DNA from 2 places in the Romboutsia sp. MSSM.1001216sp_RTP31141st1_G3_RTP31141_220114 genome. Region 2 is predicted to be linked to the other one. Evidence: a T-box and tRNA genes for the amino acid it is inferred to sense, from the RefSeq annotation. Region 2 holds a T-box; the other holds one or more tRNA genes.
What was found. A T-box is a leader RNA that pairs with one kind of tRNA and senses whether it is charged. The one in region 2 lies ahead of ABCP60_RS09110 (valine--tRNA ligase), so its partner is inferred to be a tRNA-Val.
Positions count from the first base shown of each region.

Region 1: it has a tRNA-Val gene. The T-box ahead of ABCP60_RS09110 (valine--tRNA ligase) is inferred to sense a tRNA for this amino acid. The anticodon was not compared.

Region 1 covers NZ_JBCIUO010000003.1:230,649-238,426, reverse strand. The annotation lists gene ABCP60_RS08045 (glycoside hydrolase family 3 N-terminal domain-containing protein) at 1-1,222, shown strand, start outside; gene ABCP60_RS08040 (zinc ABC transporter substrate-binding protein) at 1,621-2,550, shown strand; gene ABCP60_RS08035 (metal ABC transporter ATP-binding protein) at 2,559-3,281, shown strand; gene ABCP60_RS08030 (metal ABC transporter permease) at 3,299-4,126, shown strand; tRNA gene ABCP60_RS08025 (tRNA-Lys) at 4,309-4,384, shown strand; tRNA gene ABCP60_RS08020 (tRNA-Val) at 4,389-4,464, shown strand; tRNA gene ABCP60_RS08015 (tRNA-Lys) at 4,546-4,621, shown strand; gene ABCP60_RS08010 (AAA family ATPase) at 4,752-7,778, shown strand, end outside.
Region 2 covers NZ_JBCIUO010000004.1:218,630-226,407, forward strand. The annotation lists gene ABCP60_RS09110 (valine--tRNA ligase) at 1-1,282, opposite strand, end outside; T-box leader at 1,440-1,746, opposite strand; gene ABCP60_RS09115 (polysaccharide deacetylase family protein) at 1,833-2,636, opposite strand; gene ABCP60_RS09120 ([Fe-Fe] hydrogenase large subunit C-terminal domain-containing protein) at 2,663-4,045, opposite strand; gene ABCP60_RS09125 (aromatic acid exporter family protein) at 4,159-5,046, opposite strand; gene ABCP60_RS09130 (hypothetical protein) at 5,065-5,619, opposite strand; gene gdhA (NADP-specific glutamate dehydrogenase) at 5,833-7,185, opposite strand; gene phoU (phosphate signaling complex protein PhoU) at 7,458-7,778, opposite strand, start outside.

The sequences.
Region 1 (7,778 bases), on a different contig from region 2:
TGAAATGTCAAAAGAATATTTAAGAGGTGCAAATGATGCAGGTCTTGCTTGTTGTATGAAACATTTCCCAGGAGATGGATTAGATGAGCGTGATCAACACATAGTTACAACTAATAATATGATGAGTTGTGAAGAGTGGGATAATGAATTTGGTAAAGTATATAAGGGAATGATAGATGCAGGTGTTGAATCTGTAATGATAGGACATATAAGACTTCCAGAATACTCAAGAAAGTTGAAGCCAGGCATAAAAGATAATGAGATAATGCCAGCTACTATAGCACCTGAATTATTACAAGGATTACTTCGTGAACAATTAGGATTTAACGGATTAATACTTACTGATGCAACTCATATGGTAGGACTTACTTCTATGATAAGAAGAGAAGATATGATACCTACAACAATAGCATCAGGATGCGATATGATACTTTATTATAGAGATAAAGATGAAGATGTTGAAGCTATGAAAAAAGGACTTGAAAATGGAATATTAACTCATGAGCGTTTAGATGAAGCTGTTACTCGTGTACTTGCATTTAAAGCTATGTTAAAATTACATAAGAAAAAAGAATCAAATACATTAATGCCACCAAAAGAAAATTTATCTGTTATAGGATGTGAAAAACACTTAGAAGTAGCAAAAGATGTAGCAGATAAAGCTATAACTTTAGTTAAAAACACTAAAAATCAACTACCAATAACGCCAGAAACTCACAAAAGAATAATGCTATATACTGTAGACTCAACAGGGTTTGCATCTAAAGTATCAATGGCAGGAACAGGTAGCTTACAAGATAAAGTGAAAAATGAGTTAGAAGCACAAGGATTTGAGGTAGAAGTATTCGATCCAAATACATCTTTAAATGGAAAGCAATTATTAGCTATGACTCCAATAAAAGATTTTGTTGATAAGTTTGATGCAGTAATGCTGTTTGTAAATGTACAAGGATTCTCTCAAAGTAATGTACGTCGTATAACATGGGCTATGCCAATGGGTCCAGATATTCCTTGGTATGTTACAGAACTACCTACAGTATGTGTATCTGTAAATAATCCATTCCACTTAATAGATGTACCAATGGTACCAACATATATAAATGCATATACAGATAATGAAAATACTATACATCAAGTAATACAAAAGATAATGGGAAAATCTGAATTTAAAGGCGTAAGCTCAGTTGATGCATTCTGTGATTCTTGGGATACTCGTTTATAATTTTAATATAAATACTAAAATAAGAAATAAGCTATTTAATTAGCATAAAATATAAAAAAGCTATAAACTATAGGAATTAAAAACCAGAGTTTATAGCTTTTTTATGTATGTATTTCTTATATATAAATTAAATTAATATAAATTATAATAGATTATAAAATACATGAATAAAGTATATATAGGAAGATTTTAAAATTTTAAATATATATATAAAATCAGTTGATATAAACATCTATTATTGTTATTATAAATAACATAAAATGTAATATATTGACTAAATGAGTAAAAAGTTATAAAATATTCGATAATGATATTTATTATCAATTAAAAATGGTATAGATTAAATAAATAATATTTTGGATATAATTATAAAGATTTACATATGGAAGGAGAAATATATGAAAAAAATATTACTAGCATTATTATCAGTAATAACAATGATAAGTGCTGTAGCTTGTTCTAGTGGTAATAATACAGCTAAAGACAATGGGAAAATAAATGTTTACACAACAGTATTTCCTATATACGATTTTACAAGAAATATAGGAAAAGATAAGATAAATATAAATTATGTAGTTCCACCAGGAGTAGAACCTCATGACTATGAAATAACGCCAAAGCTTATGAAAGATATTCAAAATGCTGATTTACTTATAAAAAATGGATTAGGATTAGATAGCTTTGCAGATAAAATAAAAAGTGAAAATAAACTACAGATAGTAGATGCAAGTGAAGGTATAAAACCACTTACTTATGATGAAGAACAAAATCACGAAAAAGAGAATCATGAATCTCATAATCACGGGCAGTATGATCCTCATGTATGGTTAAATGTAGATTTAGCTATGAAAGAATGTGAAAACATAAAAAATGCTTTAATCAAAGCAGACGAAAAAAACAAAGACTATTATGAAAAAAATTATAATGAATATATAGAAAAGTTAAAAAAGCTAAAAAGTAATTATGATGAAAATTTAAAAGACAAAAAAAATAAGAGTATAATAGTATCTCATGGTGCTTATGGATATTTATGTGATGAATATAAAATAAATCAAATATCTATAACAGGAATTAGTCCAAATCAAGAACCATCTCTTAGCAAAATAAGTGAAATAGCTAACTATGCAAAAAAGAATAATATAAAATACATACTATTTGATGGTCTTGTAAATCCAAATGTAGCAAAAACTATAGCAGATGAGGCTAATATAAAAACAACAGTGCTATATTCAATAGACAATATAAGTAAAAAGGATTTTGACAATAATAAAGATTACATATCTTTAATGAATAAAAACTTAGAAACACTAAATTTAGTTTTAAAGTAGGGATAAATATGGATAAAGTAATTAAATTTAACGATGTAAGCTTTGGATATGAAGATAAAGTTATATTAGATAATATAAACTTAAATATAAATAAAGGTGATTACATAGGTATTATAGGGCAAAATGGTGTTGGTAAAAGTACTTTGCTTAAGCTTATGATAAATAAATTAAAACCAGTTAAAGGAAGTATTGACTTACTTAATAAAAATATAAATAACTTTGATGAATGGAATAAAATCGGTTATGTAGACCAAAAATCAAATTCATTTTCTAGTTCATTTCCTATAACAGTAGAAGAAGTAGTATCATTAAGTTTAGTATCTAAGGTAGGTTTGTTTAAAAGAGTAAGTAAAAAATACAAAAAAGAAGTTGATGAAGTTTTAAAATTAGTAGGAATGTATGAGTATAAAGATAGACTAATAGGAAGTTTATCAGGAGGTCAACAACAAAAAGTATTTATAGCTAGAGAACTTGTAAAATCACCTGAAATACTATTTTTAGATGAACCAACAGTTGGAATAGATGTAAACGGACAAAAAGAATTTTATAAAATACTAAAAGAGTTAAATAAAAAATTAAATTTAACTATAATAATAGTATCTCATGATTTATTTATAGTTAAAGAAGAAGTTAAAAAATTAGCATTAATAAAAAATAAAAAAATAGAATTAATAGAAAATAGCAAAAAAGATATAGATGAATCTATAATGCTTAATTTATTTAGTAGTTAAAGTGGGGAGGCAATATTTTGGAAATTTTTCAATATGATTTTATGGTAAGGGCACTTACAGCTTCCTTAATAGTTGGGCTTATATGTCCATTAATGGGAATGTTTATAGTATTTAAAAAATTATCGTTAATAGGAGATAGTCTGTCACATATAGCACTATCAGGTATAGCATCAGCTACTATAGTAGGTGTAAATCCTTTAATAGGATCTTTAGTAGCATCAAGTATAGCAGCTATAATAATAGATAGATTAAGAACATATTTAAAAGAATATGCAGATTTGTCAATAGCTATAATAATGGCTTTAGGAGTTGGAATATCAGGTATACTTATAAGTATATCAAATACAAACTTTGATTTATTCTCATTTATGTATGGAAGTATAGCTACAGTAAGTAGTGAAGATATAAAAATAATCATTATGGTAGCAATTATAATTATTTTATTTGTAAGTTTATTATTTAAAGAATTATTATATATAACATTTGATGAGGAAAATGCAAAATTTTCTAAAATACCTGTAAAACTTATTAACACAATATTTATGATATTAGTTGCAGCAAGCATAACAATAACACTTAGAATAGTTGGGGTATTATTAGTATCATCCCTTATTTCAATACCAGTAGCTACAAGCTTAAAAGTAGCAAAAAGTTTTAAACAATCAATATTTTATTCAGTATTATTTGGTGAGATAGCTATAATAAGTGGGGTATTAATATCTTTTTATTTAGACATAGCACCAGGAGGAACTATTGTTATAATAAGTGTATTAGAGCTTTTAGGAGTAACTGTATTTTCAAAGTTAATAAATTCTAAACATAAAAAAATAGTATTAAACAAATAATAAAAGAGTAGGTTACTACTCTTTTTAATTTTTAAATTTAAAATAATTCTAAAAAAGTAGAAAAATCAACAGATATAGAAAAAAATAAAATATAATTTGAAAAAATATACAAAAAGTGTTGACGAAACAAAAAAAAACGAATATAATAATATTTGTGGTTGAGAGAAGTAAACAAAACAAATGACCCATTAGCTCAGTCGGTAGAGCACCTGACTTTTAATCAGGGTGTCCCGCGTTCGAGTCGCGGATGGGTCACCACTTTGGGATTATAGCTCAGCTGGGAGAGCACCTGCCTTACAAGCAGGGGGTCACAGGTTCGAGCCCTGTTAATCCCACCAAAACTTATAGTTATTTAGATAGTAGAGCAGATAACTTGCAATGAGTAAGTTGCTGTAAGCTTATGTTATTAAATTATATAAGACCCATTAGCTCAGTCGGTAGAGCACCTGACTTTTAATCAGGGTGTCCCGCGTTCGAGTCGCGGATGGGTCACCAGTTTTGAAACCTCATAGATATCTATGAGGTTTTTTTGTAAAAAAATTATATTATATATATAAAATATAATTTTTGGGGTAAGAATATCTTAAGGCTATAAAAAATAATAAAACATTGAAGGGTGAATCATATGGAGAATGAACAAGACTTTATAAAACAAAAATTTAGTTATATAGAAAGAAAATTAAATAGAGAGCTTATAGGGCAAAAAAAATTTATCAAGGAAATATGTGAGTATTTTGAAGAAAAATTTATAAACAAAGAAAAAGGAATATTATTTTTAATAGGGGATAAAGAAACTGCTAAAAAAACTAGTGTAAGAAGGATATTTGAATACCTAAATAATTCAGATTTTATAGATAATACACATATACAAGAAATAGATTTAGCATCATATAATTTTAATTTAGGATATAGCGCATTTTTAACAGATTTATATGAAAAACTAAGTAGTGATTCTTCTTGTATACTATTTAAAAATAGTGAAAAAGCTAGTGAAGATATGCTAAATGTATTATCAAATGTATATCCAAATACTTGCTTAAACTTAGACAATAATTACATAATAAAAAATAAATTTTTAATACAAGCAAATGATGAAGATGAGGATACTATAAACAATATAGTTTGTCATAATAAGTTCTTAGTATATACAACTAATGATGAGAAGTTTAATATAGAAGAACACTTTACTAAGTCATTTAGCAATAACATAGATAAAGTATTATATACTAAGCCTCTTAATAAGGAGGAAAGAAATAAAATAGTAAAAAGAGAAGTTCTAGAAACTATAAAAATAAAAGAAGAAAATCACAACGTAAAAATAGTATTAGATATTAAAGAAGATGATCAAAGCGATGAATACTTTGGAATTTGCAAATACTTACAAGAAACATATAAAAAAGATTCAAATTTTGGAATTAGTGAATATGTATCTTACAAGCTATGTAAACCCTTAACAAACTTGATTTTAAAAGAAAATATTAAAGAAAATAGTACAATATTAATATATGTAGATAATGACGAAATATATTGCAACATAAAAAATGAAATATTCTCACTTAGTGATTATTCAACACCTACATTAGAAGAAGTTGAATACAAATTAAATTCTATTATAGGAATGAAAGATTTAAAAGAATTTTTAACAAGCGTTAAAAACAACTACAAAGTACAAAAAATTAGGGAAAGACTTGGACTAAAAACATCTAATATATCATTAAATATGATATTTGCAGGTAATGCAGGAACAGGTAAAACTAATGCAGCTAGAGTAACTTTTGAATATTTAAATGCACTAAATATATTATCTAAAGGTATATATAGGGAAGTTAGCAAAGCTGATTTTGTAACAGAAAACCCAGCAGAAACAGCTAAAAGAACTATAGATATAATAAATTCTGCTATGGGAGGAGTATTATTTATAGATGAAGCATACTCACTATGTGAAAGTGATGATGATAAAGTAGGAAAAGAAATAATAGATGCATTATTAAAAGGTATAGAAGATAATAGAGATGATTTAGTTGTAATACTTGCAGGATATGAAAAAGATATGGATGAATTTTTAGCATTTAATCCAGGTCTTAAATCAAGATTTTTAAACACTATACATTTTGAAGATTATACTCCGTATGAAATGTATGAGATAGCTTTAAATATTGCAAAATCAAAAGGATATAGAATAGCAAAAAACGTTAAAAATGAATTAATAGACTTATTTGCCAAAAATCAAATAAGTGGTAAAAATGATTTAGGTAATGCTAGATTTGTAAGAAATATAGTTGAAAATGCTATATTAGATGCATCTAAAAAGTATATAAATGATAAAAGTAAGGAAATAGATTTGCTAGAAAGAGACAATTTCAACTTTAAAGCAAAAGCAAAATTTAATTTAGAAGAAAGACTAAGCCAAATAGTAGGTTTAAATGAAGTTAAAAGCTTACTTAGAAACCAATATAAGCTTATAGTTGCACAAGAGAAGAGAAAAGCAGCGGGAATAGATACTAAAATAGAGCAAAACTTAAATATGGTGTTTGTAGGTAATCCAGGAACAGGTAAAACTAGTATAGCAAGATTAGTATCAGAAATGTTAAATAGCATGGGTCTTTTAAAGGTAGGTCAGATGATAGAAACGGATAGATCAAGTTTTATATCAGAGGTACCAGGTGAAACTAGTAAAAAGACTGAAGAAAAGTTTAAAGAGGCTATAGGAGGAGTTTTATTTATAGATGAGGCCTATACATTAGCTAATGATTCATTAGGTAGAGAGGCTACAGAAACACTTCTTAAGCTTATAGAAGACTATTCTAAAGAGGTTGTAGTAATACTTGCAGGATATGAAGAAGAGATGGAAGATTTCTTTGATGTTAATATAGGATTAAAATCAAGATTCCCAATTTGGACAACTTTTGAAGATTACAACCCAAATGAACTATTAGAAATGGCTATTAATTTAATAGATTCAACAGGATTCAAATTATCTAAAAATGCATATGTATCTCTTAAAAAAAGCTTTGAAGATATATATGAAGAATCCGATTCTACATCAGGAAATGGTAGAATGGTTAGAAATTATGTAGAAAATCTAATAAGAAATCAAAGCATAAGAATAGCAGAAGAAAACATAAGCACTTATGAAATGAATCTAATTACAACTAAAGATATAGAAAAAATTAAAGTATCAGAGTATGAGTTTGATTTAGAAGAAAAACTTAAATCTCTTAAAGGAAATGAAAAAGCAAAAGAATTTTTAAGAAATGAATATAAACTTATTAAAATACAAGAAAAGAGAGTAAAACTAGGCAAAAAAAATAATAGAAATAAGTATAGTAACATAGTATTTACAGGAAATGTAGGAACAGGTAAAAAATCTATTTTAAACATATTAGCAGAAATGTATTACTCAAGGGATATGATAAAGTCTAAGAATATAGTAGAAATTGATATAAGAGAAATAATAGGTGAAATAAATAGTGGCTTAAAATTAGAAGATATACTAAATAAATCTTTAGGTAAAATAGTATTAATAGATAAGGCTCACTTATTATTAGATATTAATAATTACAAAGAAATAATTTCTATACTTTTAAAATTTATAGATAACAATAAAAATAAAATAAAAATAGTTTTATCTGGCCAAAAAGATAAAATGAAA
Region 2 (7,778 bases):
CTACTTCTCCACACTCTTGACAGTAGTAAGCTGGTATTTGGTGACCCCACCATAATTGTCTTGATATACACCAATCTCTTATGTTTTCTAACCATTGTAAGTAAGTTTTATCAAACTTATCTGGTACAAACTTTAATTCTTGTTTCTTTAATATATCTATAGCAGGTTTTGCTAATTCATCCATCTTAACAAACCATTGATCTGATAATCTTGGCTCGACTACTGTATGACATCTATAACAAGAACCTACATTGTGATTATGGTCTTTTATAGCTATTAAGTATCCAGCTTCATCTAAGTCAGCTATAAGTTGCTTTCTGCACTCATATCTGTCCATACCTTCATACTTACCAGCTAATTTATTCATTGTTCCATCTTCATTCATTACATTTATTTTTTCAAGGTTGTGTCTTTGACCAACTTCAAAATCATTAGGGTCATGAGCTGGAGTCATTTTAACTGCACCAGTACCGAACTCTAAATCAACATAATCATCAGCAACTATTATTATTTCTCTGTTTACTAATGGAAGTATTGCTTTCTTTCCAACTAAGTGAGTGTATCTCTCATCTTCTGGATTTACAGCTATACCACTATCTCCAAGCATTGTTTCTGGTCTAGTAGTAGCTATTTCTAAGAATTCGTCACTACCAACTATTGGGTATTTTATATGATAGAACTTTCCATCATGTTCTTCATGTTCAACTTCTGCATCTGATAAAGTTGTTTTACAATCTGGACACCAGTTTATTATTCTGTTTCCTCTGTATATTTGACCTTTTTCATATAACTTAATGAAGAACTCAATAACAGCTTCGTTACATCCTTCATCCATTGTGAATCTTTCTCTATCCCAATCACAAGAGTCTCCTAATTGTTTCATTTGGTCTACTATTTTTCTACCAAATTCATTTCTCCAATCCATAGCTCTCTTTAAGAATTCTTCTCTTCCTAAATCGTACTTAGACTTTCCTTCTTGTTCTCTTATTCTTTCAACAACTTTAACTTCAGTTGCTATAGAAGCATGGTCAGTTCCTGGTTGCCATAAAGCTTCATAACCGTCCATTCTCTTCCATCTTATAAGTATATCTTGTAAAGTATGGTCAAGAGCATGCCCCATGTGTAATTGTCCTGTTATATTTGGTGGTGGAAGCATTATAGTGAAAGGCTTCTTGTTTGGATTTGGCTTAGATTTAAATAATCCATCTTCAATCCACTTTGAATATAATCTTGATTCAAAATCTTTTGGATTATACGTTTTTGGTAAATTAGTGTTTTCCAATTTCATTTCCTCCTCATTTTATTTAAAATTTTATTTTTATTAAAAATTTGTCTTACTAAAATTATTAATAATACAAGTAACTTAATAACTTTATTTTGATTAAAAGTCTTAAACTTATATATTTTATAGTATAAATTAAAAAAGAGCCATTCATCCTTATAAGGACGAAAAGCTCGCGTTACCACCTTAATTCCCAAATTGAACTCATTCATCTCTCAAGAGTTATATTCCGTATTTACTTAGCTACATCTCTTAATCATAACTTCACTAATCTATAATACAGATACTTAATAATTTGGGCTCTTTATGGATTTTAACGATTCCCACCGTCTAAACCTACTGCTAGTTCAGCTTAGAAACTCCAAAGCTACCTTCTGCAAACCTATACTAAGAAGACCTTTCAGCCTATGAGTCTTCATCTCTTTTAGTAGTATTTACATACTCCTCTTTATCATAGTTTTTATCTTATTATTTATTCTTTAATTATATCCAATTAATATTATTATTGTCAATTATTTATAATAATATATGTACTACTTTGATTTTTTAATTAGCTTTGAACATTTCCTTTCCAATAGTTTCGATCTTGTGTATCTTCACTTATTGGTTCTATCTTATAACCTCTTTCTTTTAATACTCTTATAATGTTATCTAAAGCTTCTACAGTTTGTTCTTTTTCATGCATTAGTACTATTAAATTAGATTTATCTCTACCATAATATAATAAACTACTTAAAATATTGTCTGTTGTGGATTTCCAGTCTAGTGTGTCTAGATTCCAATCCCATATTTTATAATTATTTTCTACTAATATATCATAAGATTCTTTAGGCATATAAGGCTTGCTTCCATAAGGCAGCCTTATTAATTTTGATACATCTCCTGTTATATTATAAAGAGTTTCTTGGCAGGTTTTAAATTCATTTAGTGTTGCTTGTGGTGTTTCATAGAGCTTATGTATATCATGAGTTACACTATGAAATCCCATACCATGCCCCTCTTTTTGCATTCTATTTAATTCATCTGGGTGTTTCTTCATATTATCATTTATCATAAAAAAAGTTGCTTTAACTTGATTTTTTTCTAATATGTCTAATATCGAGTTAGTGTATTTAGATGGACCATCATCTATAGTTATATATGCTATCTTCTGTGGTAATAAAACAGGACCTTTTTCTTTTTGTGTTGTAGCTTCGTTTATAGTTTGAGTTAAAATACTCGTTACTATATAATTTTCTAATAAAGTATATTTTCTATCCTCATCTTCCTTTGGTATATTAAAAATAACTATGCTTAATACAATAAATACTACTAAAATTATAGCTAAAATTTTGTAATTTTTTTTTATATTCATCCCCCTAATCCCCTTTGTTTATTACTTTATAATCTTATATCTCTGTTAAATAATCCTAACAATTTCTCCCTTTCTTCACTTCTTAGTGTTTCTATTTTTTTCATATCCATTTTTGCTAAAAATTGAATTACATTTATATTTTCAAATGGAGTTTTTATATTTGTTTCTTTAGAATATTCTTGTACAAATGATTTACCTTTTTCTGTTTCTAAAATACGCTTTGGCCCTCCTACACATCCACCTATACATCCCATACCTTCAACAAAAGTTACATCGATGTCTTTATTTATAACTTTTTCAAGCCCTGCTTTGCAGTCTTTAGCTCCCTGAAAAGTAATAGCTTTAAAATTAGCTTTCGGATTTATTTTTTTTACACACTCTTCAATAGATTTACTTACCCCTCCTGCATGAGCATATATTCTTCCAAGAGCTGATGATTCTATTCTATTTTCTTCTACTTCTTTATCCGCTTCTATATCCAAAGCCTTAAATATCTCCTCTAATTCTTTAAATGTTAATACAAAATCTACTGCTCCTTTTATATCTTCTGCTATAGCTTCTTTCTTTTTGGCTACGCAAGGTCCAATAAAAACTACTTTAGCATCTTCGTTTAAAACCTTTATAATCCTTGCACAGGCAATCATAGGAGATACTGACTTAGATATGTTGTCTACAATTTCAGGGTAACTTGACTTTATTAAACTAATCCAAATCGGGCAACAGCAACTAGTTATAAAACATTCTTCTTTATTTTCTTTAATATGATTACAATAATCATAACTTTCTTTGACAGTAAGTATATCTGCTGCTAAAGCTACTTCTATCATGTCTTTGAAACCTACTTTTTTAAGAGCACTTCTTAGCTTACCAGGAGTTACATCATTTCCAAGTTGTCCTACAAATGATGGAGCTACAGTTGCGTACACAGGATGTTTTTTATCTTTTAGTAACTTTAAAATAGGTATGAATTGAATCTTATCAGATATTGCCCCTAAGCTACATTCTCTTATACATCCTCCACATGAATTACATGTATTGTCCTTATTACAATTAATATGCTTCTCTTTTACTAAACATTCCTTTCCATCTTCTTTGTTAACACAATGATTGCACACTTGAGAGATTACTGATATTATTGGTGTGCTTATTTCCTTTGTGCACATAGCTTTATTTAGCATTTCTTTTATTGTTTCATCTATTTTATCTATTGGATCTAGCCCCATAACTATTCTCATTAAATTTAATATGACCTCTTCCCCAAATTCATTATATACGCTTTTATCTAGCACTTTTTTAGGTATATTATCTATATCATCAAATTCCTCACTCCAAATAGCTTTTATAAGCTCATTAAAAAGCTTCATTTTATAAGTATCTAATATTTTCGTATTTAAATTAATTGATTCCATGAAAAATGCCTCCTTAAATACTATATAGGTAATATTTACGAAGGCACTAAATTTTATTTATTAAATTTGTAATTTGAATATATTAAATTAATCTCTAGATTCACTAGATCGTTTTAATATAATTTATATTGATTGTTACTATTAATAGTATGAAGTATTTCTGCTTCTTCTATTATCTTCCTTAGATGATAATTGAATACAGGACTTTTGCTTTCATCTAAATCCCATTCTATTTCTTCTATTTCATAGATATCTCTTAGAATTGCATAATTTTCTTTGCTTAAGTATAGTTTTTTATCTAATAATTCTATTGACTGTACATGGAAATATATCTCTCTACATATAATTATTGTTTCTTCTATTTTTTCTATATCTATATTATCTCTGCTATAATCTAGCTCATCTATCAACTTAGAATAAGAGCCTTCTACTTTCTTTATCTCTTTTTCTAGTTCTTTTATATTAAAACTTCCTTTTTTTAATATCTTAAGTTCTAGAAATTCTTTTGTTAATTTTTCTATAGATTGAAAATCATTTTTTGTAGTATCTAAATAGTCTGGTCTTGCTAATATATAATTAATAAATACCCCTACAACTACTCCTATTGAAGTATCTAACACTCTAAAGAATGAATACTCTGCGGGGCTAGAATTTATAACTCCAAGATGTATAGATAAAAAAGTTACACATGCAACAACTACTGCTTTATTGAGTTTAAACATATTGCATAGATATATTGTAATAATTACTCCAAGACCACAAAGTAATGCATCTCCTGGCTTAATTAGCACAATTAGAAAGCCTATTATACCTCCAAGTATCGTACCTTTTACTCTGTTAAATCCAGCTTTTAGCGAACCTTTAACTGTATCTTGCACTGATACTACACATGCTATGGTTGAGTAAAATGGATTTTGGACAATCATTGAACCTAATACAACACAAACAGCTACACTTAATCCTGTTTTAAAGGTCCTCATGCCGACTTTTTCTAATTTCAAAATTTTCCCTCCAATTTGTTATTTATTTATATTTAATAATTCTATTATTTCATTTTTTATATCATTTGGTAAGTCCTGCTCTAAATTTCTTTTTAATAATTCTTCATGTTTTATACCATTTTTAACTAAGTATTTTTTTATAATAGGTACTCTTCCTTTAGGATCTCCCATAACTAAATATGCTACAAACCAATCTTCTAGAGTGGTTATAGGTATAACTACTTTATCTAAATTTGTTAAATACTTTATAGACTTTTCATCTAGTATAAACTCGTATATAGATTTATTTTCTAACTCTATACTAAAGTCACCCATAAATTCTACTTCTACTCCATCTATATTATACCCAAAAAACTCTTTAGTTCTAAATGGATCTTTAGATGGCAAATCTAGCCTTTGACCTATATTATCCATAGCCTTTTTTATTTTTTGTGAATCTTTTGCCTCTATTAATATATCTATATCCCTTGGATTTTTTACTAATCCATTAAATTTTAGCATCATAGAACTACCTATAGCCCAAGTACAATCTAATTTATTTAATATCTCTGCAATTTTCTTTAAAATGTCCATATTTTTTAAACTCCTATCTTTATAATATATTTCTTATTAATCATGTTTATAATTAATCCTTATTATTTGTTTATTTTTTAGATTTATATTATAACATGAGAAATATTGATTTATTTTTATTACAAATAAAAAAGAGATATCCAAAAGGATACCTCTCTTTTTTATTCAATGAATTTGAAAAATCTATATTATTTATAACGATATAAGTTTAACTTATATTACACCTTGACTCATCATAGCATCTGCAACTTTTAAGAATCCAGCTATGTTAGCACCTACAACATAGTTTCCAGCATGCCCATATTGTTCAGCAGCATTTTTAGATGCTTCAAATATGTTCTTCATTATTACTTGTAATTTTTCTTCAACTTCTTCAAATGTCCAAGATAATCTCATACTATTTTGAGACATTTCTAAAGCAGAAGTAGCAACTCCACCAGCATTTGCAGCTTTAGCAGGAGCAACTAATAATCCTTTTTCTAAGAAATAGTTAACAGCTTCATTTGTACAAGGCATGTTAGCTCCTTCTCCAATTACTTTAGTTCCATTTTCAACTAATATCTTAGCTGATTCTAAGTTTATATCATTTTGAGTAGCACAAGGCATAGCTATATCACACTTAACAGTCCATATTCCTTTTTGACCTTCAACGTATGTAGCACCTTCTTTTCTAGCTACATATTCTTTTATTCTCTTTCTTTCTACTTCTTTTATTTGCTTAACTATACTTAAATCTATACCATTTTCATCTACTATATATCCAGAAGAGTCACACATAGCTATTACTTTAGCTCCATGTTCCATAGCCTTTTGAGCTGCATATATTGCAACATTTCCTGAACCTGATATAACAACTCTCTTGCCTTCAAATGTATCTTTGTGATAGTTTAACATTTCGTTTACAAAGTATACAACTCCAAATCCAGTAGCTTCTTTTCTAGCTAAAGAACCTCCATAAGTTAATCCTTTACCAGTTAATACTCCAGCATCATAAGCATTTCTTATTCTCTTATATTGTCCAAATAGGAATCCTATTTCTCTAGCTCCAACTCCTATATCTCCAGCTGGTACGTCTATATCTTTACCTATGTGTCTATATAATTCAGTCATAAAACTTTGACAGAATCTCATTATCTCATTATCAGATTTTCCTTTAGGGTTGAAGTCAGATCCACCTTTTCCTCCTCCTATTGGTAATCCAGTTAAAGAATTTTTGAATATTTGTTCAAATCCTAAGAATTTTATTATACTTAAGTTAACAGATGGATGGAATCTAAGTCCTCCTTTGTATGGTCCTATTGCACTGTTAAATTGTACTCTAAATCCTCTATTTACATGTACTTTTCCATTGTCATCAACCCAAGGCACTCTAAACATTATTTGTCTTTCTGGTTCAACTATTCTTTCTAATATACTTGCATCTATGTATTCTGGATGTTTTTCTAAAACACCTTCTAATGAATGTAAAACTTCTTCTATTGTTTGATGGAATTCTGGTTCTCCATTATTTCTAGCTTTTACATCATCGATAACTTTTTCTATTACTTCTTTAACATTGTTCCCCATTTTTATTAGCCCCCTTTGAAATTGAAAACATTTTCAATTAAATAGTACTCCACTATATCTATAATATCAACACCTTCTAATTTATTGAAATTTTCTGAATCTTCCTTAATTAGGACTATTTAAATTCCCATATAAAAATTATATATATTTTTTTGCTTCCTTTATCTATCTTGATTCTTAATTTGACTAATCTCTAAAATTTTTAATTTATAGCTTATTTGTAAATTAAATCATAAATTATCTCAAATTATAAATAGGATAAAGCTTTTACTTTATCCTATCTCAACCATTTCACCTTTTATAGCATATATTATTTTTTCACATACATTAGTGCTGTGATCACCTATTCTTTCTAAGTACCTTCCTACAAATAAAAGCCTTACTCCCTGATTTATAGTAGTTGAATTCTTATTCATAACTTCTAAGCACTCTACGTGTATTTGTTCGTATAAATTATCTATCTTGTCGTCCCTTTTTGCTATATCATAGCAAAGGTCTTCATCTTCATTTTCCAAAGCTTTATAAATATCATTAAGCATATCAGTACATATTTTAGCTGATTTTGGTATATCAATTAATTCCTTTATATAGGC